Regions from separate parts of the Pseudobacteroides sp. genome, predicted to be linked through region 1. Evidence: riboswitches for the same ligand, from Rfam matches in the RefSeq annotation. Region 1 holds a riboswitch; the other holds the start of a gene.
The links. Region 1 has a riboswitch for glycine ahead of VIO64_RS04805 (3-phosphoglycerate dehydrogenase family protein). Riboswitches for the same ligand answer to the same signal wherever they lie in the genome.

Region 1 (15,642 bases):
TGCATCTGTTAACACAATATGTACAGTTATATATACACTGGTTTGCAAAAAGTATTTTTAATAGTGATATACATCGGCCATCTTCCGACCAACTATGGCAAATACCAGCCTTATGGCCATTGCCCAAGCCGTTTGGAGTATTCTTCCTGTTGCTGCCGCTTGAGGAACATGATACATCGAATTTTGCTGCTGCAGATAAGATTTCCAGTTTGGTTTCCAGTTCCATTTCATCACCTTTTCGTCATATGTGGTTATTACAGCTAATTTATCACAAATTCATCAATAAATCAAACATATGTTCGGGTTGATATTGTGGATTTTAAACTGTATAATACGCTTATACCGTTCTAGCCGGGAAGATTTTATATTTGCTTTAATTTTCTTTGAATATCTAAATAAAGAAAAATATAGAAGGGTTATTATATGACACATTTTAAAATATTTTAACGGGGGTATATTTATGAGAGCTATCGTAACAGTTATAGGTAAGGACAGGGTCGGAATAATTGCCGGGATCAGTAATGTATTGGCGGATAACAATGTAAACATATTAGATATAAACCAAACAACACTTCAGGATGTTTTTACCATGATTATGCTTGTAGACATTTCAGGCCTTGTAATAGATTTTACAAAACTTGCCGACAGGTTGGAGAGAAAAGGCGAGGAACTTGGTCTTTCAGTAAGGATCCAACATGAAGACATCTTTAACTCAATGCATAGAATTTAGGGGGATGGATTAATGATAAGAACAAGGGAAGTACTTGAGACAATCAATATGATACAGGAACAGTGCCTTGACATAAGAACAATCACAATGGGTATATCGTTAAGGGATTGCTGCCATAAGGACTCAAAGCAGTCGAGGCAAATGATTTATGATAAAATAACCAGGCTTGCAGCTGATTTAGTAAAGACTGGGAATGATATAGAAAAGGAATATGGTATACCCATTATTAACAAAAGGGTTTCTGTAACTCCTATTTCAATTATTGCTGAAAGTTCCGATGAAGAAGATTATGTGAGATTCGCAGAAATTTTGGATAAAGCGGCTGATGCAATCGGTATAAACTTTATAGGAGGCTTTTCGGCACTGGTTCATAAAGGTTATACAAACGGAGACAGGAAACTTATAAGATCAATCCCTGAAGCACTTAGTTCCACTAAATTAGTGTGTTCATCAGTTAATGTGGCAACATCAAAAGCGGGGATAAATATGGATGCAGTGAGAGAAATGGGGGAAGTAATAAAGAGGGCTGCAGAGCTATCAAAGGATGATAACAGTCTGGCTTGTGCAAAGCTTGTGGTGTTTTCAAATGTTCCTGAGGACAACCCCTTTATGGCAGGTGCATTTCATGGAATAGGTGAGCCGGAATGTGTGATTAATGTTGGCGTAAGTGGTCCGGGAGTTGTAAAAAGTGCTTTGGAGAAGGTAAGGGGTGCGGACTTTGGAACTGTATCCGAAACCATTAAAAAGACTGCTTTTAAAATTACCAGAATGGGTCAGTTGGTAGCACAGGAAGCTTCAAGAAGGCTTAATACGGAGTTTGGTATTGTAGACCTTTCATTGGCCCCAACCCCGGCAGTAGGTGATAGTGTGGCGTACATTTTGGAGGAAATGGGACTTGAGAAATGTGGTGCTCATGGAACAACTGCAGCTTTGGCACTATTAAACGATGCAGTCAAAAAAGGTGGAGTTATGGCGTCATCATATGTTGGGGGATTGAGCGGTGCTTTTATACCGGTAAGTGAAGATGCCGGAATGATTGAGGCTGTCAAGGCTGGTGCTCTTACATTGGAAAAACTTGAGGCTATGACCTGTGTATGTTCAGTAGGGCTCGATATGATTGTTATACCGGGTGATACCAGTGCTTCAACCATATCTGCGATTATAGCCGATGAGGCTGCCATAGGTATGATAAATAATAAAACGACTGCGGTTAGAGTTATTCCTGCCTACGGAAAGAAAGTAGGAGATATTGTTGAATTTGGAGGGCTTTTAGGTTCGGGACCTGTTATGAACGTGAATAGATTTGGCAGTGAGGAATTTATAAAGCGCGGAGGCCGTATACCCGCACCTATCAACAGTTTGCGAAATTGATGAATAGTCTAAAATTTCTCACCTCAACATAAAGGTTGATGTCTAGGGTAACGGGCTGTAAGTAAGATTACAGACTCGTTATCTTTATATACATATATAAATTATTCTGGAGTGACCAAAATGCCTAAAAATTATATTATAGCTGTAGTTCTTATTATTTTAAATATCATTGCGTTCATTATTTCCGGTATTGATAAATATAAAGCCCGACATAAAAAACAGAGAATATCGGAAAAAACGCTTTTTCTGTTGGGGATAATCGGGGGATGCCCGGGGTTATATTCATCTTTTTTTGTGTTCAGACATAAGACCAGGCACATGAAATTCATGATAGGAATTCCTATTATTTTTGCTATACAGGTTACAGCAGTTTTATTAATCAAAGGTAAAATTTATTAAATATATTTTTAAATTTTGCCTGAGGTGCTATAATATTCCCAAGAGACTTTTTGGGGTGATTAGCTATATTTGACAATAGCAAATTTAAAGGTATTATAGAAACACCGAAGCATTCAAAGATTATTTTAAAAGGATCATCAGGTTCCGGTAAGACCACCATATTACTGGAAAGGTACAAATATATGGTGGACAGGCTGGGGATACCAAGTGAGAAAATATTGATACTTTTATTAAATAGGACTCAATCCCTTGATTGGAGAACAAAAACCTTTCTTAAGGGGTCCGGGAACATTTGGAGAACTTCATATTATGGATTTATTCAGAGTGAAATCAGGACCCATTATCCGATTGTATTAAAAAACTGCAGAGATATTATGGACCGAAGGATAAAGCCGACTTTCCTTACTTTTGAGTCTGCCCAGTTTTTGGTATCTGCAGTTATCCAGGCACACAGGGAAAGAAAGGGAATATTCCCAGGGGTGACATCATTTACAGATAGGATATCCATAGATATTACTTCAAATCTTGTTAAAGCGGCAACCTCAGGTATATCTTATAAGGATATAGGTAAAAGGCTGTACAATTCTCTGGAAATCAAAGATGACCTCAAAAAGCAGATTTTCAGTGATGCTGATAATATTACCGCTGCATACAGAAATAAGTGCATTGAGCTTGGAGTGTTTGATTTTGCCATGGCTGTTGAGCTTTATAATAATTGCCTTATTACGGATGATTTCTATAGAGAGCAGCTATTTAAGAGGGTGCAGCATTTAATAATAGATAATCTTGAAGAGTGTGTGCCTACAGAGGTTGATTTTATCGAATTGCTTCTGCCTAATGTCAGGTCTTGTCTTTTCGGTTATAACCATGAGGGCGGGTATGGTCAGGTTTTCGGCAGCAGCCATGAGTATGTGAAGGAAAAGCTTTTGGGTAGGTGCAAGGTTATAAACCTTGATAGCTCTTTTACATGTCAAAGCTTTATGTATGAATTCTCAGACATGCTTTATGAATACATTGAGGGAAATACTGCCTTCAAAGCATCAAATAAAGCATTTGTTGAGAGGACCCAGCCTGTTGAACTTAGAAGTGAGATGTTAGAACTTATAGGTGATAAAATAGTAAAACTCATAAGGGAAGAGGGTTACCTTCCTTCGGATATAACAATTCTATCAACGTATGCAGACCCAGTTACTGAGTTTGTTATCGGAAGAATATTGGAAGCTAACGGTCTGACTTTAAACAATCACTCAAGAAAAAACAGAATAATAGATAACCCCTTTTCTCAGGCACTTATTACATTGGCTTTACTTTGTCATCCCTCATTCAATCTTCCCCCTAACAGGGATAATGTGAGAGCTTTAATAAGGCTGATATTAAAGATTGACCCAATAAGAAGCTCTATTCTAGCAGATGAGATTTGCAGGCAAAAGCCCTTTGCAAAGTTTCCTGATATTGAGTTTCCAGGTCTAGTAGAGAGAATAGGATACTATAATATAGAAAAATATGAATATATAAGAAATTGGATTGATGAATACAGGGAGCTAGAAAATAAGCTGCCGATAGATGCCTTTCTGCAGAAGGTTTTTCTTGAAATACTTGTATCCCATGATTTGTCCGATAATGATGTATTACAGGCAAAAAATCTCATAGATAGTGCTCAAACATTTGTCGAAATAGTATCGAGGTTTAAGAATATCAGTGTGGACAAGGGTTTTTTAGAAATGGTAAGAAGCGGGATTAAAGCTTCAGAGAGTATTTTTGAATTGGAGGAGAAATTGCAAGGCAATTCGGTTGTATTAACTACTCCTGTATCCTATCTATCATGCTCAATGACTTCTAAGGTTATTATATTAAGCAGTTTGAGCAGCAAAAATTGGACGCCTAGAAGCATTAAGGAATTAACTAATGTTCATGTTCTTTCTAAAACATGGGATGACAAATCTATATACACAGAAGAACTTGAGGAAAAAAATCAGAAGGAATATCTTGCTATGATCATGAGATCTGTACTTAAAAGATGCAAAGATAAAGTTATAACATTCGAATCCATTCTTTCAGCTAATGGATTTGAAAATGATGGTATTTTGGGGGAATATTTTGATGAAATTCTGGGATAGTTTATAATTTGTTTGAAATTCATAAGTCTTATCAAAAAATCAAAAAATAAATCATAAAAAAAACCGTGCAAATTGATTATAATAGATTATAGAGATTAGATATATATTTAGTTGATTCGTAATAATATTATTTTTTACATAGGGAAGCAATTGAGATATCGCTTGATTTCTTCCTTTTTGTTGTCCGTTTTTTCTTTAATTTTATATAAGGTGGTTAAGGAAGTAATATTAAACGAGTTACATACACTAATATATTTTAACGAGATCGGTTGTTACTGGGTTCTTCGTTGTATGTTTCATTGATTTACTTTTGCATTTATACGAGAAACAATGTTCGAGGGTTTAATTAATTTAGAGATATTAGTCTAGCTATGCATGAATTGATTGTTTTACTGCAGCGTTATTGTTTTTCGAACTTTGAAAAATTCATATGAGCATATAAATAGCTTTTATATAAAGTAATGCTGAATAATATTTAAGCTGTTAAGATTAACTATACACTAATAAATGATTTTTTTACTACTGATTATACAAAATTAAACATACTCTTTATTCGAACCAATAACACACTTCATTCTTGAAAGATATAAGTATTCTCAACTCCAAGCAGATATTAGATCTATTGGGTTATAATATTTATATTACCTATTGCTGATTTGATCCTGATTTATAACAATTTTCACATCTAGTACGAAATCCATACTTTACAATTTTTTAATAATTGATTATTGACTAAAAATTAATTCTTCAGGAATAAATAAACTGGTCTTTATTTAATAGATCAAATAATGATTGATATTATTTGAAAAAGGCAAATTAGAAAGATCGTTGATTAAATATAATTTTTCTGAAGATATTTGCGGTTTTGTTTTATAATGCGTACAAAAACCGCAAATTAATTTTTATTACTATTTTGAGAGGAGTGATATATCAACTTAACAAAAGCCAATACATTCTGTTGAGACTCCAAAAAGTTATATTAATAACAGAATACGGAAAGGATAGAGCATACAAATAGCCGCATATTTGCGACTGAGAATTAACAGAGAGAAAGACTAAGGGGTTTTACTTATCTTATCTAAGGGGTAAACTAGAAAAGTGCTTAAAGTTTCGTTTTATAAATAAGTACGGAACAAAATAAAGGGGGTTTATCTAAGTGAAAAAGAATAAAATATTTGCACTTGTTCTAATGATGGTTATGTTAGTTTCTAATTTGTTTCCAATTGTATCGTTTGCGGCCTCAGCAGTCAATGTAGTTATAGGCACAGCCGCAGGAGGTCAGGGTGATTCCGTAACTATACCTGTAAGTTTTCAAGGTATAACAGCCGGAATCAATAATTGCGATTTTAGATTGTCATTTGACAGCAATGCGATGGAGCTTGAAGAAGTTACACCTGGAATAATCGTGCCTAATGCTGTTGTAAATTTTTCTTCATATTGTGGTAAATCCGGAGTTGTTTCATTTTTATTCAGTGATTCAACACAAGGGTTATTACCGATTACCATCAACGGTCCTTTTGCCAATTTGAAATTTAAGATTAAGGATAACGCAGTAAGCGGAAATTATACTGTAAAAATGGATTCCGTAGGATCATTTTCAGACACAAGAGGCGGAAAGATCAATCCAGACTTCGCATCAGGTGCTTTGAATGTTAAGGGGGATGTAAAACAAACGCCTACACCTACAGCAGTTGTTACAGATGGCTTAAAGATATCGGTTGAATCAGCCGAGGCCGTTGCAGGTCAATCTGTTACAGTACCCATCAGTTTTAAAAATGTTCCAATTAGTGGAATAAATAACTGCGATTTTAGATTACAGTTCAACAGTGATGTTTTTGAAATGGAAAGCATTATTCCAGGTTCAATTATATACAATTCCTCAACAAATTTCTATTCTTATGCAAAGAGTAACGGAACAGTATCTTTCTTGTTTGCAGATGCTACACAAGGTTCAAATCAGATAAAGAATGACGGTTTGTTTGCAAGTGTAAAGCTAAAGGTAAAGGATAGTGCAGCTGCAGGGGATTACATGTTGGTATCCTCAAAAGTTGGGGCAATATCAAGCATTAGTCCATCTGAAGCATACAAGATGACACCGGTTGACGCATTTATAGATGGAGGTACTATTAAAGTATCTGCATCAAAAATTACACCAACACCGGCTACACCGACTCCTGTTGTTACAAATGCAAAGGTAAGCATTCAAATAGGAGACACAAATGGTGAGCCTGGAAATGAAATTTATATTCCAATAATATTTGAGAATATTCCTGAAACAGGAATTAACAATTGTGACTTCAAGGTTTCCTATGATAGCAACGTTTTACAAATAAAAGATGTTGAGGCTGGAGCTATAATTCCTTCTGCATTAACTGATTTTTCTGCCAATTACAGCAAGGCAGGACAGATATCAATCTTATACAGCGATGCTACTCAAGGGTCTAACCCGATTGTAACTAAGGGAATGTTTGCAAAAATCAAGGCAGTAATAAAAAGTACTGCAATAGCGGGTACATACGACATAAAAATCAGCAGTGTGGGTGCATGTTCAACAAAAAACATGCAATCTGTAAAAGTAACATCAACTAATGGTAATGTTACCATTGCTTCAATCAAGCCAAGTGCTACAATTACACCTACTCCTACACCTATAGTTTCTGAAAACAAGATTGATGTGACTGTAGGCAGCCAGCAGGGTGACGCTGGAAGTGTTGTAACTGTTCCGGTAAACTTCAGTGACGTACCTGCAAATGGGGTAAATAACTGTGACTTCAGACTTTCTTTTGACAGCAGTGTAATGGATATTGTTGAAGTAAAGGCTGGAGATATTATACCAAGTCCTCTGACTGACTTTGTTGTTAACAAGAGTGCAGGAATCATATCATTCCTGTACAGTGATGCAACTCAGGGTTTAAATCCTATAGTTAAAGATGGTGTTTTTGCAAATATCACCGTAAAAATTAAGGAAAATGCACCAGCAGGTAAATATCAGATCAAGTTTATCAAAGTGGGTTCTTTCTCCAGTAAGAATATGGTTGCTATAAAAGCCAGTACAAAAGATGGTGAATTAATTGTTAATAAGGCACAGAGTACACCAACAGCTACACCTACTGAAACCCCGGCAACACCTGTAAGTACTCCTACAAATGCTGCTGCATTAAAAGTAAAGGTTGATATTGGAAATGTTACAGTTGAAGGGCAGGAAGCCATAGTGCCTGTAAGCTTCACTAATGTACCTGAACAAGGTATAAATAATTGTGACTTTAGATTATCATTTGACAGCAGTGCATTAAGTATTACTAGTGTAACCCCAGGTGATATAGTAACTCTTCCAAGTGTTAACTTTACTTCAAACAGCAATAATGGAATTGTTGCATTCCTCTATAGTGATGTTACACAAGGTCAAAGTCCAATAATAAAAGACGGTGTCTTTGCAAATATCAAGTTTAAAGTTTTAAATCCTGATGTAACAGGAAATTACCAAATAACATTAAGTAGTATTGGTGCTTTCTCAAGTAAAAACATGGTTCGTGTTGAGCCTGTATTTACAAACGGAAAGGTGACTGTAATTGCTGTAAAGGCAACAGCAACTGCTACACCTACATATACTCCTACACCAACATCTACCTTCACACCGACACCAACAAGTACGCCAAAGCCAACAAGTACACCAAAGCCAACAAGTACACCAAAGCCAACAAGTACTCCAACGCCAACAAATACTCCAACACCAACAGTTACACCAACTGCTACTCCTACTAATCCGGCATTGAAAGTGAATGTAGAAATAGGCAATGGAAAAGGTAAGCCAGGTGATGTAATAGAGATTCCTGTTAACTTTAATGGTGTGCCTGCAAACGGTATAAACAACTGTGATTTCAAATTGATGTTCAATAAGGATGCACTTGAAATTATGAGCATAACAGCAGGATCAATAGTTCAGCTTCCTGTAGCCAATTTCTCATCCAATATTGATTCACAGGGGTATATATCATTCCTTTTCAGTGATGCAACTCAAGGCTCATTACAGATAGTTTCTGATGGAGTGTTTGCTGTAATAAAGGCTAAAATAAAGGATAATGCTACATCTGGGGATTGCAAGCTAAGCCTCAATCGTGTAGGGTCATTCTCAGCATTCTCAAACGGCAAAATATCCCAGATATTGCCATCCTTCGCAGAAGGAAAAGTAACTATTGCAGCAGCTGATCCTACGCCGACTCCAACTCCTGTCGCTGATGGATTAAGAGTTATTGTAGAGGACTTCAACGGTAAAGCAGGCAGCACTGTAACAGTACCGGTTAAATTCGAAGGGCTTACTGAAGAAGGATTAAATAACTGTGACTTTAGACTTTCTTACGATACTAGTGTTATGGAAGTAGTAAGTGTTGATGCTGGTTTAATTGCAACTTTACCAATAGTTAATTTTGTCGGTTATTTCGGAACTCCTGGTGCTATCTCATTCCTGTTTAACGATGCTACACAAGGATCCATGCCTATAAAGGAAAATGGGGTATTTGCCAACATAACATTAAAATTGAAAGCTGATGTCTCATCTGATTCCGACAGCTTAAAGATTTCTAAGATGGGATCATTCTCTGACCCAAGCCGTAAATCAATTAAGGCATCTGCAATTGTTGAATAACTAAATACTGAATATAAATAAAGTGTTATCTTAGTGAATTGACTTCACATAGCAATTTGGAGAAATTATCTTTAAACTGCTATGTGAAGTTTTTTAAATATTTAGGAAATTGTGTCGTATTCTACACCATAATTTTTTACGACAACATTAAGGTTGACTATAGGTAAAATTTGTTGACAACAATGGTATAGATTATTATAATTAAAGTTAATTGAATATTTAATATTATCGGATGATGGTTGAGGGAGAGTAACTGTTTGTTTTATTAATTATATTTAAGGGTTAAAGAGTTAATAACACATTCCGTTCACCGAAGGAGTCATACTCTCAGGTATAGAGACTTCAGCCGGACGAACCTCTGGAGAGACCAATATATGGCGCCGAAGGGGCAAGTTCCTGTTAAGGAAATAATCTCTCAGGCAAAAGGACAGAGCTAATTCACATTATTTATGTGTATTATTGTGTTTATCACAGGGGTCACTCTATTAGAGTTTGACTCCTTTATATTTGCATAAATTTTACTTAGTAAACAAACAAAAAGGGAGGGGCTTTTATGTTTAATATAAAAATGCTCAACGGTATTTCTGAAAAAGGATTGGAATTGCTGCCGGTGGATCATTACAAATTATCAAATGATGCAGAAAATCCGGATGCTATATTGGTTAGGAGTGCCAATATGCTAGAAATGGAGTTCGGACCCAACCTCAAGGCTATTGCAAGGGCAGGAGCAGGAGTAAACAATATTCCTATCGACAAGTGTACGCAAAAGGGAATAGTTGTTTTCAATACCCCAGGTGCGAATGCCAATGGAGTAAAGGAGCTTGTATTAGCATCATTATTTCTGTCATCCAGACGCATTTGCCAGGGAATTAACTGGGCTCAATCACTTAAAGGCAAGGGAGATGAGGTTCCTAAGTTGGTGGAAAAGGGCAAATCCCAATTTGATGGCCCTGAAATTAAGGGAAAAAGAATTGGCGTTATAGGTCTTGGAGCAATAGGCGTTATGGTTGCAAATGATGCTGTTTCATTGGGTATGGAAGTTATAGGATATGACCCTTTTATTTCGGTTAATGCGGCATGGGGGCTTTCAAGCAGTGTAATTAGAGCAACCAGCCTTGATCAGATTATGTCTACATGTGATTACATTACTGTACATGTTCCGCTTGGGTCTGAAACAAAAGGAATGTTCAATAAAGACAAGTTTGCTATAATGAAAAAGGGAGCAAGGGTAATAAATCTATCAAGAGGAGGTCTTGTTGTTAATAAAGACATGCTTGAGGCTCTGGAAAATGAAACTGTAGCATGCTATGTGACCGACTTCCCTGAAGATGAATTGATTGGAAATGATAAAGTCATTACTATACCTCATCTTGGAGCTTCAACACCTGAGTCGGAAGAAAACTGTGCTGTTATGGCTGTTAATCAGGTTAAGGACTATCTTGAAAGGGGTACAATCAAGAATTCAGTTAACTTCCCGGATTGTGATATGGTGAGATCAGGAAGCACAAGAATATTAACCGCACACGAAAATGTTCCTAACATGGTAGGACAGGTTACAACTATACTTGCTAACAATAAATTAAATATTGCAGACATGCTTACTCATCATAAAAACAATATTGGGTTTAATATGATTGACGTAGACGGAAAAGTAAATGAACAGATATATCAAGCTGTCAAGAGTATTCCTGGGATTAAGATGGTTAGAATTATTGAGTAATAAAGGCAGAAAGTTTGCAGGCCTTCTTTGAAGCAGCCTGCAAACTTTTTTGTATTTTAAGAAATTGTTGTCTATGTTATACCACTCTAAGGAATTATAGTTTACTATGACTTGAAAAGTAATCATTAATCCAATATAATAAAAATTGTATGATAGCACCGCCAATTAACAAACAGGAAGAGGGCTGCAAATGGCAATCGTATTATTATCAATTTTTAGTTTGTTCCTTGGAGTATTATTAAATATAATTGCATCAAGAATTCCTAAAGTAGTGGAAAATGACATTGAAGACGTTACATGGGCTTGGCCTTTTTGTAGATCATGCAGCACAAAGCTCAAACCGCTTCAAATGCTTTTCCCAATAAACCTCTTTTTACATCACGGAAGATGCGGCAAATGTGAAAGTAAAATATTTGGCAGACCCATTCAGATTACTCTGTTTGCCCTTGTTGTTTGTGTACTCTTGTATCTAAAGTTTGATTTTACAATACAGTTTTTTGCATTTCTTTATCTGATGTCAGTATTGATAGCAGTGTTTTTTATTGACATGGACTACTATATTATTCCTGACGATTTGTTGTTTGCAGGTCTGGGGGGTGCACTTCTGGTATTTGTCTATAATCTTTTTTATGAGTTTCCGATTTATATGGATAGAGCCTGGTGGAATCCTGTACTTGGGGGGGCCTCAGTTTCTCTTGTGCTTTTATTAATAGGAATAGTTGGCCTATTTATTTACAAGACAGAGGCAATGGGATTGGGAGATGTAAAGCTTTTCATACCAATTGGGATTTTCCTTGGCTGGCGGATGGTAATAGTGTCATTTATACTTTCAGCAATCATTGGCTCACTAATATCAATTGTGATGATGATAATCAGGCGTAAGAAGCTTAGAGAAGCTATACCATTTGGACCAGCTATCGTATTGGGTACTCTTGCCACCATCCTTTATGGTACTGATATATTAAATTGGTATTTACAGTTTAATAATTATTAAACAATCTTAAATTTTATCCGATAATAAATAAGTTAATATATGTTTTTATTATTTAAGTTTTACTGGCAGTTTATCATCCACCCAATTAATGAGGAGGCTGATCCCTTATGATTTCCAGAATTAAAAGCTGTGGATTGGTTGGCATTGATGGATATGTTGTGGAAATAGAAACTGATATAAGTAGCGGAATTCCCTCCTTTGATATTGTAGGGCTTGGTGATGCTGCTGTTCGGGAGTCAAAAGAACGAGTCAGGGCTGCCATAAAAAATTCAGGGATGGAATTTCCTGTGAGAAGGATTACTGTAAACCTATCCCCGGCAAGTATAAGAAAGGAAGGATCCCATTTTGATTTAGGCATCGCCTTGGGTATATTATCAGCCACAGAGCAGATAAATACAAGTGAAATACATAAATATATGTTTATAGGTGAGTTGTCACTAGACGGTCAAATAAGACCTGTTAATGGTGTTTTGCCTATGGCTGTGCGGGCAAGGGATGAAGGGATTGAAAACATAATACTATCAGTGGATAATGCTGAGGAAGCAGCAGTTGTCAAAGGGGTTAATGTTCTTCCGGCAGTGAATATTATCAATGTAATAAGGCACTTGAATAAAGATATGGAAATTAATCCCTACACTATAGATATCGATAGACTTTTTTGCAAAAACACCGAGGATGAACTTGATTTTTCTGATGTTAAGGGTCAGGAAAATGTTAAAAGAGCTTTGGAAGTGGCTGCGTCAGGTGGTCACAACTGTTTACTTATCGGAAGCCCAGGTTCTGGGAAAACTATGATTGCCAGAAGAATCCCTTCAATATTACCGTCCATGACATTTGAGGAAGCCCTTGAAGTTACTAAAATTCATAGTATAGCGGGAACTCTTCCTGCAAAGACACCACTTATGACTAGAAGACCTTTCAGATCTCCACATCATACAATATCACGCTATAGCCTTATAGGCGGAGGAAATGTCCCCAGACCTGGGGAAATCAGCCTTGCCCACTACGGAGTTTTGTTTTTGGATGAGGTACCGGAGTATGGCAAAGAAGCACTTGAGGTTATGAGACAGCCTTTGGAGGATGGTTATGTGACCATATCAAGATTGAGCGGAAGTATTTCATATCCTTCAAAAACAATGCTTGTTTGCTGTGGTAATCCGTGCAGATGCGGTAATTTACTGGATGAAAGCAAGGAATGTTGCTGTTCACCAAAGCAAGTACAGCAATATCTTGGAAAGATTTCAAGTCCCCTTATGGACAGAATTGATTTGCACATAGAAGTAGCTGGGGTACAATATGCAGACCTGGACAGTACCCAATCCGGGGAAAAATCCCATGTAATTAGAGATAGGGTAAATAAGACTAGAAAAATACAGGTTGAAAGATATAAAGGTCTTGGAATATTTTCCAATTCCCAACTGACTTCCTCCCTGATAAGCAAATACTGCAAACTGGATAATGAAGGAAAGGCACTTTTGAAAAACGCCTTTGAGCGATTGGGGCTAAGTGCAAGGGCACATAACAGAATATTAAAGGTAGCCCGCACAATTGCCGATATGGATGAGAGTGTTGATATCAAGCTACAGCATCTGGCTGAGGCAATTCAATATAGAAGTCTGGACAGAAAAGTCTGGGGAAGATAGAATTCTGAAAGGGAGATTATTTATGGGAAGAAGACCGAATATTGGTTTCTTTGTAAATGAAATTGATGGAGATTTTCAGACGCTTTTCTGGACGTCAATAAGAAAAGCGGCAGAGAAGCTGGATGTCAATCTGATCACTTATGAGGGAAGGATTCTATTTAATACTGATAATATAAGCGGAGAGCATAACATAGTTTACAAGCTTGCTGATGCTGCAAGACTTGATGGCCTTATAATAGCAACAGGGACTTTGATAAATAAGGTTTCAATGGACTGCTTTATTGACTATATCAAAGAGTTCCAAGGTATTCCAAAGGTCTCTATATATGAAAATATTCCGGGTGTACCCAGCATACTTGTGGATAACAAAAAAGGCATGAAAAGCTTAGTGGATCATTTGGTAAATTATCATAAATTTAGAAAGATCGGGTTTTTGAAGGGGCCTTTAAGTAATGATGAAGCCAATGTAAGGTTTAGTGCATACATAAGCGTTTTGGAAGAAAACAAGATCGAGGTTGACGATAAGATAATTTTTAGCGGTAACTTCCAGTCGGAGACCGGCTGGGAAACAGCAGAATATATAATAAAAAATAATATAAAAATTGATGCCCTTGTATGTGCCAATGATGAAATGGCAATTGGAGCCATTAAATATTTCAGAAGCATGAACCTTGATTATAAAGATAATTTTGTGGTATGCGGTTTTGATAATGCTCACAATTCGGCAATAATAACACCTTCACTGACCACTGTAAGTCAGCCTATGGACATGATATCCGAAAAGGCTATTGAGCTGCTTATTGAGGAGATTAACGGTACAGAAGTATCTGATGTGATAAAGCTTCCTACCTCCATGGTAGTAAGAGAATCCTGTGGATGTAGTTCAAATACCAATAGATCTTCTACCTTTTCGGATTTTTATATAAGGGCAATATCTAATTTTAAGATCCATGAAAATTTACAAACCTATAGCCTTGAAACACTTTATGATCTCTTAACAACAGCGTTAAAAAAGTTAAACATCAAAAGCTGTTTTATTATTAAATACCAGGAAGGACCCATAAATCTTAATAGCACTATACCGGATTTTTCAGAGCTTATGTATGCTTATTATGATAACGAAAGACAAGTATTACAGGACATGTTGTTTAAAACAAAGATGCTGGTGCCTGATAACTTTATACCTAATAACAGGCAGTTTACATATCTTGTAAAGCCATTGTTTTTTAATAGTGAACATTTTGGTTTTGTTTGTTTTGAGGTTGACAGTGATGATGTTATAAATTTTGAACTTTTAAGGGGACAGATAAGCAATACATTAAAAGGTGCACTTATGCTTTTAGAAAAGGAACGAATGAGTGAACAATTAAGTGAGCAGGAAAGAATGTCAACTTTAGGTCAGTTATTAATCAGCATAGCCAATAATATAAAATCACATATAATGACAATTGCAGGCTCAACCGTTGCACTGGATTCTCTGGTAGAAGAATATGAAAAGTCAATTGATGACAAATCCGTAACAATGGAAGATCATCACGATATAGCTAAAGATATGGGTTCGTGGATAGAAAGAATTGATTCTACTTTAAGGTATATGACTAATGTTTTGGATCAGATCAATGACCAGTACGCCAAGTTTACAACAAAAAATATGGACAGCTTTAGCATTAGCGACCTTATTGAAGGTATTAAGAATCATATAAGAAAGTCTGAAATTCTGAGTACTCAGAAAATTAATATAAAAATAGAAACGAATCCTGAATTGAGAATAGCAGGAGAAGTTATAAACTTGCTTCAGGTAATTGACAATATATTGATTAATGCAGCTCACGCCAATAAAGAGAATGATTCGGACATGATTGAAATAAGATTTGAGCAGTTAAAAGGCTGCATTCTTATTTCTGTTAAAGATTATGGAACTGGAATACCTGAGGGAATAAGGTCATCAATTTTTAAAAAGATGGTTACTACAAGAGGCAAAAACGCTACAGGTATCGGGCTTATGCTTTCATACTCTACAATAAAA
Region 2 (15,642 bases), on a different contig from region 1:
CCATTAGTGTTATGAGCATTTCAGGATTTATTAGTACATTTATAATAAGAATACGTATGCTATGCTACCTTTGATCTAAAAGAGAAGTTGAATGAAGTGTTGATAAAATTGGCACAGCATTGCTTTAAATGGATATGCAAGCGTCAGCAAACAAAAATTGATCATTGGCATGGTAAATTAATCATGACTAAAAACACTGCATATGCTTGGCGACAAATGATTTTTTATGTATCTTTAAGCCAGTAATTGAATCATTTTCAATGAAGAGTGCTTGGCTTGGGACCGAGAGGGTGCTGTTTAATTCCAGCCTCCGGGCTAAAATTTAAATGCTATCAGTCCATTGGAGGAAATAAATAAAAAGGAGTAGGAAGAATGTTTAAAAGAAGGGTATTATCTTTAATTTTATCTATGGTTGTGGTGGTATCTCCTGTTTGTGGAGTTTTTGCCGATTCTACAAAAGTAGATATTACATCGAGCGGTGTAATTTTGGGAATTGAATCGGTGAACGAAAATGCCAAGCTTCAGATTAAATTTACAAACGATTATGATGATGTTGTACATAACAATACCATTGATAATTTCGTTTTGGAATTTGATTTTGATGGACAAGGAAGTTTGACAGGGACAAATCTGTTGAAGACAGGTAACCATTATAAGGTGACAGGAACCAACCTCAAAAAACGCGATTTTGTCATATTAAACTATGATGGAAAACTAAACGATAAGGATGTTAACAATGTGCGATTGTATCCTGCCATGGACCCGTGCAAATCTTGGGATGGTGCAAACGGTGCAGCTTACACAAAGGGACAGGTGCTACTATATGATGGCAAACACTATGAATGCATCAGTAACCACAGTATCATAATAGATCAGGCAATGCCCTGGCAAGTAGGAAAAACCTACAATATAGGAGATATTGTTTCATATGGTGGAGCTGCTTATAAAGTTAATAGCCCACATACTCCCACCTTGGATGCATATACAATATGGCAAATGTGGAACACATACAAAGTAGGAGATATTGTTGAGAGAAATGGGAAATACTATCAGGTAACAGAAGAGCATACGCCTGAAGCAGATAAAGTCTTTAATTGGAATATAACAAGTACATATAAAACAGGAGATATCATCAGATACAACAACAATTACTATGAGGTAAAAACAGCTCATACTCCATATTTGGAAACAGTTCCTGAATGGAAGGTAGAAAAGACATATAATACTGGAGATAAAGTTTCTTTTAACGGTGGTTACTATGAATGCACTGGATCGTATACACCACAAGGGACAATTGGTGTCATAAGCGGAAAGCATGCTGCCGGAGATTATTTCTCGGATAAAGGCTCATACTATAAGGTAACCCAAGACTATAACTTCGTAATCATTAACGACTTTTTTGATATGAGCCCTCATATGGGAGATATTGTATATTGCAAACAGACAAACAATTATTATTTATGTTCCAGGGAAGATTCAAATGGTAGGGGATATACTATCTACGGTTCAAGTATACTTGCTTCAAGGTATACCAATGCAAATATCAATGAAATAGGTGCAACTTCCTCCCATTGGAAGCCTTATGCAATAAAAAATGAAGCATATTGGGCTCCATCAAATACAGCAAATAATTTATTTCAATCCTATAAAATTAAAGATGAAACATACTGGTCCCCTGAAAACTATACTAGGGCTTTTACACCTTATGTACTTAAGGATGAAGCTTATTGGAACCCTAAGAACTATACAAAAGGGTTTGAGACTTATACTTTAAGGGGTGTTGATTATTGGAATCCTCAAAATTACAGTGCAGGCTTCAAACAAATTGTAGTTGAAGATTATGATTATTCAGCTAATGTAAAGTTAAATTACACAATCATGCTGGATTCCTCCTTTGATGAGGATAGTAAAGATAATCTTATCCTTTTGCCACAAGGGAATGGCTCAAGTACCAGCTACAGCATTAAGACAAATCCTTCACATGGTACTGCCAATACTGGAATACGAGATGGAAAGTGGGTTGTAATATATACACCAGTATTAAATTACAGTGGAACGGACCTGGTGGTACTTAACCAAGACAATGGTGATGGTCAAGTCATTGAAACAAAAATTAACATAACAATAAAGCCCATCAATGATCCGCCAAGCAACACAACGAAACCTGCTGTATCAGGAAGTTATTGGGTGGGTCAAACCTTGAATGCAACAACAGGTATGTGGAATGATAACACTGATTTAAAATCAGGGAATCTGGCGTATTCGTATCAATGGCAAAGAACTTCAGGCTTAGAGGCCTTGAATGTAACAGATATAGCTGGTGCAACAAAGGACTCATATAAATTGACTTCAGATGATAGGGATGAGTATATCCGTGTTAAAATAACATGCACTGATGACGGGGAAGGCTTGCCCTACAACCAAAGTACGACTGCATATTCTTCCTGGGAAAAGGTTGGCTCCCCGGAAGTCAGTATCAAAAATTACTTTGTGACATCCAGTAACAGGAATAATGGATTTGCAAAGATAGGAGATACAATCACTTTAACAATAACACCAAGTGAAGCTATTACAGCACCTAAGGTAATGATCGGCGGAAGTGAAGCGGAGGTAACCAAACAAGAAGGTGTATGGTCAGCGGTTTATAAAATGAGCGATGATAATACCGAAGGCTATATTCCGGTTACTATAAGCGATTATTCGTCAATTGAAAAAAATGCAGATGGAAAAAACTTTGTGGGGCAACCTTTAAGTGTGACATCTTCGGTTTATTTTGACAAAACAAACCCTAGCATTAATATTAATGGTGACAGCATCACAAGCATTGTTGTAGGGAGTGAATACATAGACCCAGGAGCAAGTGCAACAGACAATTTTGACATTATAAAGGATGAACAAATTCTTGTGCAAAACAATGTAGATACATTGGTTCCAGGTTGTTATTCAGTAACCTACTCAGTGTATGATTCAGCGGGAAACGCGGCAGTTCCAAGCATCCGAACCGTCAATGTATTATCCGACAATGCGGATTTAAAAAGCATTACTTCGAGTGAAGGAAAACTGACACCCGCGTTTTCACCATCAAAAACCCAATACCAGATAAATGTATCTAGCAGCACGCAAAGTATTTCAGTAGCTGCAAGTGTATATGATGCAGGTGCATCTATTGCAGGCGGAAACACAAGAGTACTTGATCTGAAAATCGGTGATAACGACTTAAGTTTCACTGTAATTGCCCAAGATCAAAAAACGCAAAAAACATACAAGGTTCGTGTGGTGAGGGTGAATTACCCAACAATAGTTTCAAATGCTAATACATCTACAAACAATATTAATACTCCTACAACACCGACTATAGTTACTGTTCCGGAAGAAAAAATACCTGAAGCATTTTCAGGCTACCAGGACATAAAAGGACATTGGGCGGAGACAGATATTTCGGAACTTATGAAAGACAAAATTGTGAGTGGATATGATGACAATACTATTAAGCCAGATTCTAAAATTACAAGAGCTGAAATGGCTAAGCTTATTGTATCAGTGCTTAAGCTTAAGATAGTCAATACAGGTTCCATCCAGTACAAAGATGCAGGAGAGTTTGCTGAATGGGCAAAACCATATATCGAAACAGCTCTTGAGAATAAGCTTATGATTGGGTATGATGATAGCTCATTTAAGGCTTCCAAATATATTACCCGTGAGGAAGCGGCTGCTGTTTTAATTAGAGCATTTGCTTTTGGAAAGGCTCAAAGCACAGAATTGAGTTTTACTGATTCAGGGAACATTCATACTTGGGCTTTGGAGTATGTGGCAAAAGCAGTTGAAATGAATATTATTAAAGGATATCCTGGAAATATGTTTTATCCAGAAAAGGAAGTAACGAGGGCGGAGTCCTTTGTAATGATAAATCGTTCAGTAAAGTTAATTAATGTAACAGTGGACAATAAATAAAGGGGTTGCCTAATGAGTTTGCTTGAGTAAAAATAGACAGAAAGTAGTTGCGGTGTTTATATAATACATATAATACTGTACAACTACTTTTTATTTATTATTTATTTATCAATTAGCTTACCCTTTGCTTTATTCTTAAATTCAGGATTTGCTGCATTTTGAGTTATCACCTGTTCAGTCTTGTTTTGAGAGTTTGGTGTAATAGTTGTTCTAGGTTTCTTGCTCTTGTTCATTTGTTAGACTCCTTTCTTTATAAATAGATAGTTAAATGTTAAAAACTAATGTTTTACCTTGAAAGCTCTTTAATGAAAGTCGTATATAGAATTTGTAAGAGTTTGAGTTTTTATTCTGTTGAAAATTAATTATGATTAGAAATCTAATAAGAGTATTTTACCGGGTTTGAAAATAATAGTACAAAAGGTATGAAAAATATAAAAAACTTTAAACTTTATGTATATAATAGCTGAATGTCCATCTAATTCAATAATTCATATCAGTGTTATAATATACAATTTGAATCATTGGAATCTTATGTAAAATTTTAATAGTTGAATTTTAATAATAATAATAATGACCTCCAACCTTTTTCCCTGTGGGCGTGAAGGCCATTTTTCGAAAGATACTCAATTGATTTATGTATCTTCACTTATTTCATTATTTTAATCTTTGTTAATCAAATTAACCCTTTGTTGATAATTAAGTATACAAATGATAAGATTTATTTATTAAATAATATAAAATTTTTTATATGCTAGGAAATACTTATGAGTTAAATTTAAAAAGGGGAGAAAGAAATGATTACTAGTGGAATAAAAAAGATGTTAAGCTTTTTGGCTGTACTTTCTGTATTAATTGCGAATTTCAATATAGGTTTTCCAATTAATAGCGAACAATCTGTTTACCAGACACCTGAACCAACAGTAATGGAAAGCGTGTATTCAACATTTGTCTGTACACCAACACCCACAATAAATCCATTACTCCAACAATCAGCCCAAGAAGTCCAAACGGACAAAAAAATTATGGGCAAAATGGATTACCTGAATGACAGGGACTTTTTCAGTTTTACGCCTTCAGCAAATGGGAAGTATTTTATATACGGATTTATGTTATCAAATATCAGCAACTACAATCCGGTTCCTAATATAAAAAATGTTTTACAGATGATTGATTCTGACGGTAATAATATGAATATTTATTATGACGGCAATTCTAGGGCATGTTTAAATCTGAGTAATGACAAGTCTTATTTTATTTCCATATCAAACAACTCAGTAAATTCAACATTTAATTATTCTTTTGAGATAAAAGGGCCATTTATTGATGATTATGGGGATTCAACCGATTCAGCATATGAAATTGAGATGTATAATCAGGTTAATGGTATTGCAGGTTTACTTGGAGAAAGCGACGTTTTTAGTTTTAGAACTTCTGTTGAAGGAATGTATTACATAGATGACTTTAAGATAACTAATGGGTATGCCACCTTTGATGGAAATTTTACGCTTTTTGATCAAAACAGAAAAATTATAAGAATAGTGTATTATAGAGATTCAGATCCATACATTTGGTTAGAAAAAGATACTATATACTATATTTCTACAAAATGTAATTTTCCTGATTCTACATTTTCCTATTCATTCACAATGAAAGGGCCCATTGAAGATGATTATGGAAATGCAAAAGAATTAGCCTGGGAAATTCAATTGGATACTATAATTAAGGGTAGTAATAACTACATTTTTGACATTGACTGGTTTTCTTTCAGACCTTCAACTGATGGTGTATTCTGCATGGACAGCTTTAAAATAGTTGGAAATAGTTCTCCTCCCGTATTGTGTGACATCACCAGAATTATTGACTCATACGGCAATGATTTAAGTGTTGGTTATTGCCATGAAAAAGCATATTTTAATCTAACGAAAGACACTACATATTATATATCTATTTCAAATAACTTCAAAAGTTCAATATTCGATTATTCTTTTACTCTTGAAGGACCAATTGATGATGAAGGAAATTCAAAGGATACAGCAAAGGAAATCCAATTGGATAGTCCTATTGTAGGATATGCAAATTTACATTATGATATTGATTTCTTTTACTTTAAGCCTTCAGATACAGGAATATACTATATTGGTAATTATCCTTCAAGCAATTTGGTAATTATTGATTCCAATAACCTTAGTGCAAGAGTTAACTATAGTGGTGAAAAGGCGTATTTCAAGATGAAAAAAGCAGAAACATACTATATTATTGTTAGAAATGATGCGTATGCTTCATCCTTCGGATATTCATTCGAACTTAAAGAATCAAGTGAAGACGATTATGGAAATTCAGTAGAAACAGCAACAGAAATCCAATTGAATACCGAGATCAAAGGAGAAATCAATAACTGCGATGAAGATTATTTCTCCTTTAAACCATTAATAAGTGGTATGTACTGCATGGATAACATTAATACAAAAGTCAATCCCGGCATTGGTCCTTATACATATATGCGAAATGCTATAGGAATTCTGGATTCAGATGGCAATACAGTGAGCAAAGATTGCGGTGCTACTGACAATGTTTCAAAAGCTTATTTTTCTTTAGCCAAAGATAAAACATATTATATTTACATTAAAAATGACGTAGATCTAGCAACATTTAGCTATTCATTTACTTTAAAAGGACCAATTATAGATGACTTTGGGAATACACCCAGCTTTTCAAAAACATTGGGAAAGGAAGTTCCCGTATCTGGCAGAGTTGATTATTATGGCGATTGCGATACATTCAATTTAACAACTACCGTTAAAGGTTTGTATTGTATATCAGTGCCTGAGATTGACAGCAATGATATATATTTATATGATAAAAAAGGTAATATTATTGATAAGTATTATTATAAATTAGATACCTCTAATTTTTATTATTTTCTTCAGGAAAATCAAATTTACTTCATTGACATAAAATCGTATAAACACGTTGAACCTTATAATATTTGTATTTATCCACCACATGCAGATGACAATGGTAACACTATGAAAGAAGCTTCCATAGTACAAATTGGTGATACTAACGCTTCCATAAACTATCCGGAAGATTATGATGCATTTAAATTTATTCCTCCAACATCGGGTACGTACTATTTTAAAATAAAAACCGATATGAATTCTATCATAAAAATTTATGACACATATGGTATGTATATTCAATACGCGGATGTTGGTAACAATACTTTATGTTGTAATTTAATAGCTAATAATGTATATAATATTGTTGTCAATAACGAATCAATACTGTCAGTGGGTGATTATACACTTACAATCAGCAATACTTTGATACAGGACACATCCAAAATAACAGGGTATATCAAGCCGGACTTTACAGATAGCTTGTTGAATTCTTTAAGAGCTGGATTCAATATATCATTATCTGGTACTCAGTTTTCTGCTATATCTGATGAAAACGGGTATTTTGAAATTACAAATGTCCCCAGATCAGATAAAGGGTATGATATTGAGATAAGTAAGGATAACTATTTAAAGAGGAAGATAGAGGATGTTATTATAGATAATAACAATATTTCTATATCTCTGCCTGAATCGCCAATTGAGTTGTGGGTAGGGGATTTGGTTGGATCCCAAGATGGAGGCATTAATATTGCCGATATAATTCAACTTGCAAAAGCCTTTAATACTTCTAAAGGCGATTCTAATTATTTGGCGGATATGGATGTAGATAATAATTCAGTAATAAACATCACAGATATAATGGTTGTAGCAAGGCACTTCAATCAAACTATGGAAAGCTACCCCAAAATAAGTATTGTTGAGAAGTCACAACTAAGGGATGAAAACAGTGTGTAAAATATTTTTGTGCTAATCAATTATGTTTTATATTCTGATAGAATAAAAATAATAAAATTGTGGGGCGATAATATGTTTATTTTGAAAAAAAAGGTTAATTTCAGCAATGTTTGCTGTAATATTTACTTTGAATCTTACTATAGTACATGAAGCAGCTAATCCTATTACAGTAATAGTTAATAACAATATAGTTAAATTTGATGTGTTTCCGGTAATAGAGAATGGAAGGACACTTGTACCAGTAAGAGCGATCTTTGAGGCTCTCGGTGCTGTTGTTACCTGGAACGCGAATACGAGAACAGCAATAGGAGTAAAAGGTACTCGAACGGTTAATATCAAAGTAGATAGTACTGATGCAACTATAAACGGCATTCATAAAAAGCTTGATGTACCAGCCAAGATAATACAGAATAGGACATTGGTTCCGCTAAGATTTATCTCTGAGAGTCTTGGATCAATTGTATCATGGAACGGAGAAACAAGGACGGCAAAGATCACTGATAATAATACCCAAGTGCAAGAAAGCACTCAGACTACTAATTTCAATAGAATATCTTTAGATATTCCAGATGGATGGATATACTCAACTAATCCTGAAGCTGCATCAGGTACAGATCAGTACAACTGGAGATTACACTGATATGGAGAAGATTGTTAGAAGCATAAAATTGTTACCCCAAAATAGTACTAACGAAAAACATATCAAAGGGTAACGCACACGGACTAGTTTTGCAGTCATAGACGGACGCAATTATATTTATACAAACCTTGAAGATGTAGAACTGGAACGCATAGTTTATGAAAGACTTCCAACCTGAATATACCTTTGAGAATTATAAGCTAAAAGTCAACAAATACATAGAGGAAAATCTGCTTTAATGTAATTACAGGACTAAAACTGATATTTCCAGTTGATCTTCCACATAAATATTATCACTTATTAACAATGCGTACAATTATTAAACCTATTTTTACACAAAAATACCTCTAACAATGACATAGCCTTTGAAAATCAATATTAACTTGAACGAATTAGTTTAATAGCACATTTGGGTTATATATGTTATAATTAAAAATGATTTTAAAACCAAGTGAATATAAACTTTATTAATGAGGTGTTGGAATGATAGTTACTAACGAAAAGCACAAATTTATATCTGAAAGCTTGTCTGGTGAATTAAAGAAGCATGCAAAAAAGTTTCAGGACGAAAATAAGGAGTATCTTGAAGCTTCAATTAGAAATAATACTTATGACGAAGTATATACAAAAATGGTTTCCGATGTTGTTATTGAGTCATACGATGTGATGAACTCCTGGGAAAATATCGCCTATGAGGAAATCGGCGGTATGACACCTCTCCAGTATTTCGGAATTTTAAATAATTTATCTGATGTGATAGATTTGGTAGTTGCTTTTGAAGTTGAAAACGCAGGCATAATCCCCAATGGTCTGGCCAAACACATAAAGGCTAGTCAGGATAAACTTTTGGATGATTTGGTAGCCATGTTGAATTCTTTGGAATTGGATGAGCAAAAATGCATGAAATTTGGACAAAAGGCTGTAATGCACACCGCAGAAATAATTGGGGACACAAAATTATTAGAGCCTTTATTTAAGATAGTATCACAAATGGAAGATCAAAAGACTGATGCAAACACATTGACTGCAGTTATGAATGCCATACAGGCAATCGGAGAACCTGCTATCGAAAGAGTAGTAAGTGCGATTGAAAGCAGTGACAAAAAAGGTCAGGTTTATAGATTTCTGCTAATTAGTCTGGCAAGAATAGGTTCAAAAAACAAATCTGATGCTGTTTACAACCAATTAAAGAAATATTTTAAGGAAAGCAGCTACAAATTCATCGAAGCAAATGCTTTGGGTGTATATGGAGATAGAAGAGCATTACCTGCTATTAGGGGATATATAGAAAAAAATGCCCATAAAATTTCCAAATGGGAATATACACAGCTAAGAGAAGTATTAATCCAGTTTGGAGGAATGGTACAAGATTTTGACACTTATTTCTCCACAGTGAAGGATATGTAGACTTTAGTAATCACTATAATAAAAATAAGCCGATTTAGATATGGTTGAGTATAAGGGGGGCCTAAGGCCCCTTTCTCAATATATAGGGAATTAGGGTCTCTACTCTATTCTGACAGCCGTTCCATAGCATAAAACTTCGGTTATGCCTTGTGAAACCTCATTGGCGTCATATCTCATTCCGATTATGGCATTTGCACCAATCTGATCGGCATGCTGTACCATGATTTCAAACGCTTCCTGTCTGGCTCTTTCACATAATTCAGTATAGAGAGATATGTTTCCTCCAAATATACTTTGAATTCCTGCACCTATGTTTCCTACTATACTTCTCGAACGAACAGTGATGCCCCTTACAATGCCTAGGTAAGATACTACTTTTTTGTCATCAAATGAAAAAGTTGTTGTTATATAACGACGATCCATTGAATCCTCCTTAATTTGAATTTGTTTAGGCTTATTCTATATCATATGAGTACCATTATCAATTGATTTTTACATTCTAAAAGGATTTTACAACATTGGCATAAAAAAATTTAGGCATTTAATTGACATAAATTATTTTTGTTATTATAATTAATTTGTTAAAGATTAATAAAATATTGCGGATGAGTGTTATGGGAGAGATGCCTTTTAATATATAAGCTTTAGGTAAAAGTGATATATAAAGGCACACCGAAGAAGCTACACTTTCAGGTAAAAAGACTATAACAGGACGCACCTCTGGAGAGACCGTCAAGGCGCCGAAGGGGCAAGTTCGCCACAGATGATGTGGGAATAATCTCTCAGGCAAAAGGACAGAGTTAGGTGTATAATTGATTTCAGAGGTCAAATCATGTGGGTTTGGCTTTTTTTAATGTCTATAAAATCTATACATTTGATTAATCACATTTTATTTATAAATGCTTAGGAGGATTTTTATGTACAATATTGATGAAGTTTTAAAAATTGATCCAGAAGTTGCAAAGGCTATGAAAGACGAAGTTGGCCGTCAAAGGAACAAAATAGAGCTTATTGCATCTGAAAATTTTGTTAGCAATGCAGTTATGCAAGCTATGGGTACACCGCTTACAAATAAATATGCAGAGGGATATCCTGGAAAAAGATATTACGGAGGCTGCGAATTTGTAGATGAGGTAGAGAGGCTGGCAATCGAAAGGGCTAAGCAAATATTCGGAGCAGAGCATGCAAACGTTCAGCCCCACTCAGGCGCTCAGGCCAATATGGCGGTGTTTTTTGCAGTTTTAGAGCCAGGTGATACAGTATTAGGTATGAACCTTGCTCACGGCGGCCACTTAAGCCATGGAAGCCCTGTAAACATATCTGGTAAGTACTATAAGATAGTACCTTATGGAGTTAGAAACGACAACTTTAGAATAGATTATGAGGAATTAAGGAAGCTTGCAAAAGAAAACAATCCAAAGCTCATAGTTGCAGGTGCAAGTGCATATCCTAGAGAGTTGGATTTTAAGGCTTTTAGGGAAATTGCCGACGAGGTGGGAGCATACCTGATGGTGGATATGGCTCATATAGCAGGATTAATAGCTGCGGGTATCCATCCAAACCCTGTTCCTTATTCACATTTTGTTACAACTACTACCCACAAAACTTTAAGGGGACCTCGTGGAGGTATGATTCTTTGTAAGGAAGAGTATGCTAAAATGATAGACAAGGCAGTTTTTCCGGGTCTTCAGGGTGGACCTCTGATGCATGTGATTGCTGCGAAGGCTGTTAGCTTTAAAGAGGCAATGACAGATGAATTCAAAGTTTATCAGAATCAGGTAGTTAAGAATGCAAAGGTTCTTGCACAGAGCCTCATGGACAAAGGACTTAACATAGTTTCAGGCGGAACAGACAACCACCTTATGCTGATGGATTTGAGAAATATAAATGTTACAGGTAAAGAAGCTCAGTTTATGCTTGATGAGGTGTTCATAACAGTTAATAAAAACGGAATCCCCTTTGATACACAGAGTCCTTTCATAACAAGCGGTATAAGAATAGGTACCCCTGCTGTTACTTCAAGGGGCATGAAGGAAGAGGATATGAAGGAGATTGCAGAACTTATTCATATGACACTTACTGATTTTGACAACTCCAGGGAGAAGGTTGTTCAGAGGGTTGGCACTCTTTGCGGCAAATATCCACTTTATTAAAATAAATATCCATAGAAATGTATTTCAAGACTCAGGGAGGAGTACCTGAGTCTTGTTAACGTCTGGGGAAATTCGGCGATTGAAGGAGGGGGGATATATCAATGGAAAACTCGAAAGATGATACAAAAGAAAATACAAGAGAAGATTCAAGAGATAAAAAGGAACCCCTTGCATACAGAATGTGCCCGAGGACTATAGACGAATTTTTCGGACAGGAAGAAATTGTAGGGCAAGGAAGGCTTCTATACAGAATGATCAAGGCAGACAGAATAGCTTCAATCATACTATACGGGCCACCTGGCACTGGGAAAACTTCTCTTGCAAGGATAATCGCATCTACCACAAAGTCCAGGTTTGAAAAACTTAATGCGGTAACCTCGGGAGTGGCAGATATTAAACGGATTGCATCAGATACCCAAAACCCTATATTGAATCCTAACGGAAAGACTGTTTTGTTTGTAGATGAGATTCACAGATTCAATAAATCACAGCAGGACGCGTTGCTGCCATATGTGGAAAACGGCACGATTGTGCTTATAGGTGCAACTACTGAAAATCCGTTCTTTGAAGTAAATAAAGCTTTGATATCAAGATCCTCCGTCTTTATGCTTAAGCCCCTTGGCGTTGAGAGCCTGAAGAGCATAATAAAAAATGCACTTAAGGACAAAGATCGAGGACTGGGTAATTATGATGTAAAATTGGATGATGATGCACTTGATTATCTGGCAGAAATAAGCAACGGTGATGCAAGAACAGCACTAAATTCCATAGAGCTGGCTGTGCTTACATCTGAGCTTGATGAAAACGGTATAATTCACATCAGTTTGGCAACAATTGAAGAGTGTGTGCAAAAAAAGCATATTACATTTGATAAATCAGGCGAAAGTCATTATGACAATATAAGTGCTTTTATAAAATCAATGAGGGGCAGTGACCCTGATGCGGCAGTTTTTTATCTAGCAAGGGCAATATATGCAGGTGAAGATCCTGTGTTTTTGGCAAGGAGGATAATAATATGTGCATCGGAGGATGTTGGAATGGCAAATCCATCTGCACTACAAGTAGCTGTTGCTGCTGCAGAGGCGGTGAGAATGATCGGTATGCCGGAAGCCAGAATTATCCTGGCACATGCGGCAGTCATGGTTGCTACAAGCCCTAAGTCCAATTCCAGTTACAAGGCTATCGGCAAAGCATTAAGTGATGTTTCTACGAAGCGGACAGGAGAGGTTCCAATGCACTTAAGGAATGCACCTGCTAATGGAATGAAGGATTTGGGATATGGTCAAGGCTACAGGTATGCACATGACTATCAGGGGAATATTGTTGATCAGGAATACCTGCCGAAGGAAATGAGGGGTACGGTCTATTATGAACCGACAGCCAATGGATATGAGGCAAGAATAAAGGAATGGCTTGACAGATGGAAAAACAGAAACAAGGATAAAAGGGAGGGTCTATAAAATGAAAAGAGTTGTTGCATGGCTTTTGCTGGCTGGATTTGTTCTATTATTGGTCAATATAGTCTTTATTCATCTATATATGGTTCAAAGTCTTACTGTATATGCAATTGTTGCACTGACATACTGGTTTCTTTTAAGAAAAGATTTTAACAGCAAAAAAAGAGATAGAGAAGAATGATCGCTTATCTGCGAGGCGTAAAATTTTATAAATGTATTGACTAATTATATCCAAAGTGCTAATCTAATTACGAGAAATCCAAGTAATATACTTGGAATTGGAGGGTGTTAAAATATGAAGCTATCTACAAAGGGGAGATATGGTGTTAAAGCCATGCTTGATCTTGCACTCCATAGCTCTGAAGGAAACATTTCTCTTAAAAGCATAGCGGAGAGACAGGAATTATCAGAAAACTATCTTGAGCAGCTTTTTGCATCCCTTCGGAAAGCAGGGCTTGTAAAAAGTATAAGGGGAGCACAAGGGGGGTACATACTTTCAGATAAACCTGACAAAATATCGGTAGGATCTGTATTAAGGGCATTAGAAGGTTCTCTTGCACCGGTAAGCTGTGTCAGTGGGGATAATGAATCTTCTTGTGACAGGTATGGCTTCTGCGTCACAAAAATGATATGGGAAAAAATGATGAATGGGGTAAATGAGGTAGTTGATTCCATATCTTTGCAGGACCTTATCAATGAGTACCACAGGCTTAATAAAAATGATGATATAATGTACTTTATCTGATAAGAGATTAATCACTTTTTATTAATGATGTTTAATAAATAATTATTTTGGGAAAACATAAACAATAACGGTTAAGGAGAAAATGCTATGGGAGAAAAACTTATATATATGGATCATGCTGCAACGACTTATGTTAAACCTGAGGTAGTTGAAGCTATGACTCCATTTTTTACTAATAGCTTCGGCAATGCTTCTTCCATATATACAATTGGAAGAGAGAGCAAAAAGGCGATAGAAGAGTCAAGAGAAAAGGTGGCTGATGCAATCGGTGCCCAGGCAAGAGAGATATTTTTTACGGGATCCGGGACCGAAGCAGACAATTGGGCTATCAAAGGCGTAGCATATGCAAATAAAGCTAGGGGAAACCACATTATAACGACAAGTATTGAACATCATGCTGTTCTTCATACATGCCAGTATCTCGAAAATGACGGCTTTGAGGTAACATATCTGCCTGTTGATGAGTTCGGGCTTGTGACACCCCAGCAGGTTGCCGATGCGATACGGCCAAACACCATACTTATAACAATAATGTTTGCAAATAACGAAATCGGAACTGTGCAGCCAATTGCAGAAATAGGGAAGATTGCAAGGGAAAAGGGAATATATTTCCACACTGATGCTGTTCAGGCCATTGGTAATATACATGTAAATGTAAAGGAAATGAATATTGATCTCATGTCAATTTCATCCCATAAGTTCTATGGGCCAAAGGGAGTAGGTGCACTCTATGTAAGAAAGGGAGTAAAGCTTGTTTCCTTTATACATGGGGGTGCCCAGGAGAGAGGAAGAAGAGCCAGTACAGAAAACATACCGGGTATCGTCGGATTTGGTAAGGCAATTGAGCTTGCAACGGCCAATCTTGATGAATACAATAAAAAGATTATGGCATTAAGGGATAGGACCATAGAAGAGGTAATGAAAAAAATACCTTTTGTAAAATTAAACGGACACAGGGAAAAGAGATTACCTGGAAACGTGAATTTTTCATTTGAATTTATTGAGGGGGAATCACTCTTATTGATGCTTGATATGAAAGGCATTGCGGCTTCAAGCGGTTCAGCATGTACTTCCGGATCTTTAGATCCTTCCCATGTCCTATTAGCTATAGGTTTACCGCATGAAATAGCACATGGGTCATTGAGACTTACCTATGGTGAGGAAAACACCAATGAAGATGTTGATAAGCTGCTGGAAGTACTGCCTGTTATTGTTGAAAGATTGAGAGAAATGTCACCATTATATGAAAATGTGAAGAGAGGTAATAAAAATGTATAGCGATAAAGTTATGGATCATTTTATGAACCCTAGAAATGTAGGGGAGATTGAAGATGCTGACGGAGTTGGTCAAGTAGGTAATGCTAAATGCGGAGACATAATGAAAATGTATCTTAAGATAGATAATGGTGTGATAGTAGATGCTAAATTCAAGACA

Region 2: linked by a shared signal. The riboswitch ahead of glyA (serine hydroxymethyltransferase) and the one ahead of VIO64_RS04805 (3-phosphoglycerate dehydrogenase family protein) in region 1 are both predicted to bind glycine.

The regions. Positions count from the first base shown of each region.
Region 1 is NZ_DATCTU010000032.1:49,229-64,870, forward strand. It holds gene VIO64_RS04775 (putative DNA modification/repair radical SAM protein) at 1-226, opposite strand, end outside; gene VIO64_RS04780 (ACT domain-containing protein) at 461-730, shown strand; gene VIO64_RS04785 (PFL family protein) at 743-2,101, shown strand; gene VIO64_RS04790 (DUF1294 domain-containing protein) at 2,222-2,500, shown strand; gene VIO64_RS04795 (UvrD-helicase domain-containing protein) at 2,596-4,617, shown strand; gene VIO64_RS04800 (cohesin domain-containing protein) at 5,774-9,259, shown strand; glycine riboswitch at 9,492-9,612, shown strand; glycine riboswitch at 9,616-9,692, shown strand; gene VIO64_RS04805 (3-phosphoglycerate dehydrogenase family protein) at 9,813-10,979, shown strand; gene VIO64_RS04810 (A24 family peptidase) at 11,170-11,973, shown strand; gene VIO64_RS04815 (YifB family Mg chelatase-like AAA ATPase) at 12,081-13,616, shown strand; gene VIO64_RS04820 (substrate-binding domain-containing protein) at 13,639-15,642, shown strand, end outside.
Region 2 is NZ_DATCTU010000045.1:86,503-102,144, forward strand. It holds gene VIO64_RS08245 (S-layer homology domain-containing protein) at 373-3,951, shown strand; gene VIO64_RS08250 (hypothetical protein) at 4,053-4,184, opposite strand; gene VIO64_RS08255 (hypothetical protein) at 4,746-7,805, shown strand; gene VIO64_RS08260 (copper amine oxidase N-terminal domain-containing protein) at 7,912-8,445, shown strand; gene VIO64_RS08265 (hypothetical protein) at 8,929-9,852, shown strand; gene VIO64_RS08270 (YbjQ family protein) at 9,952-10,275, opposite strand; glycine riboswitch at 10,458-10,567, shown strand; glycine riboswitch at 10,571-10,652, shown strand; gene glyA (serine hydroxymethyltransferase) at 10,770-12,005, shown strand; gene VIO64_RS08280 (replication-associated recombination protein A) at 12,107-13,465, shown strand; gene VIO64_RS08285 (hypothetical protein) at 13,467-13,643, shown strand; gene VIO64_RS08290 (Rrf2 family transcriptional regulator) at 13,758-14,207, shown strand; gene nifS (cysteine desulfurase NifS) at 14,295-15,485, shown strand; gene nifU (Fe-S cluster assembly scaffold protein NifU) at 15,478-15,642, shown strand, end outside.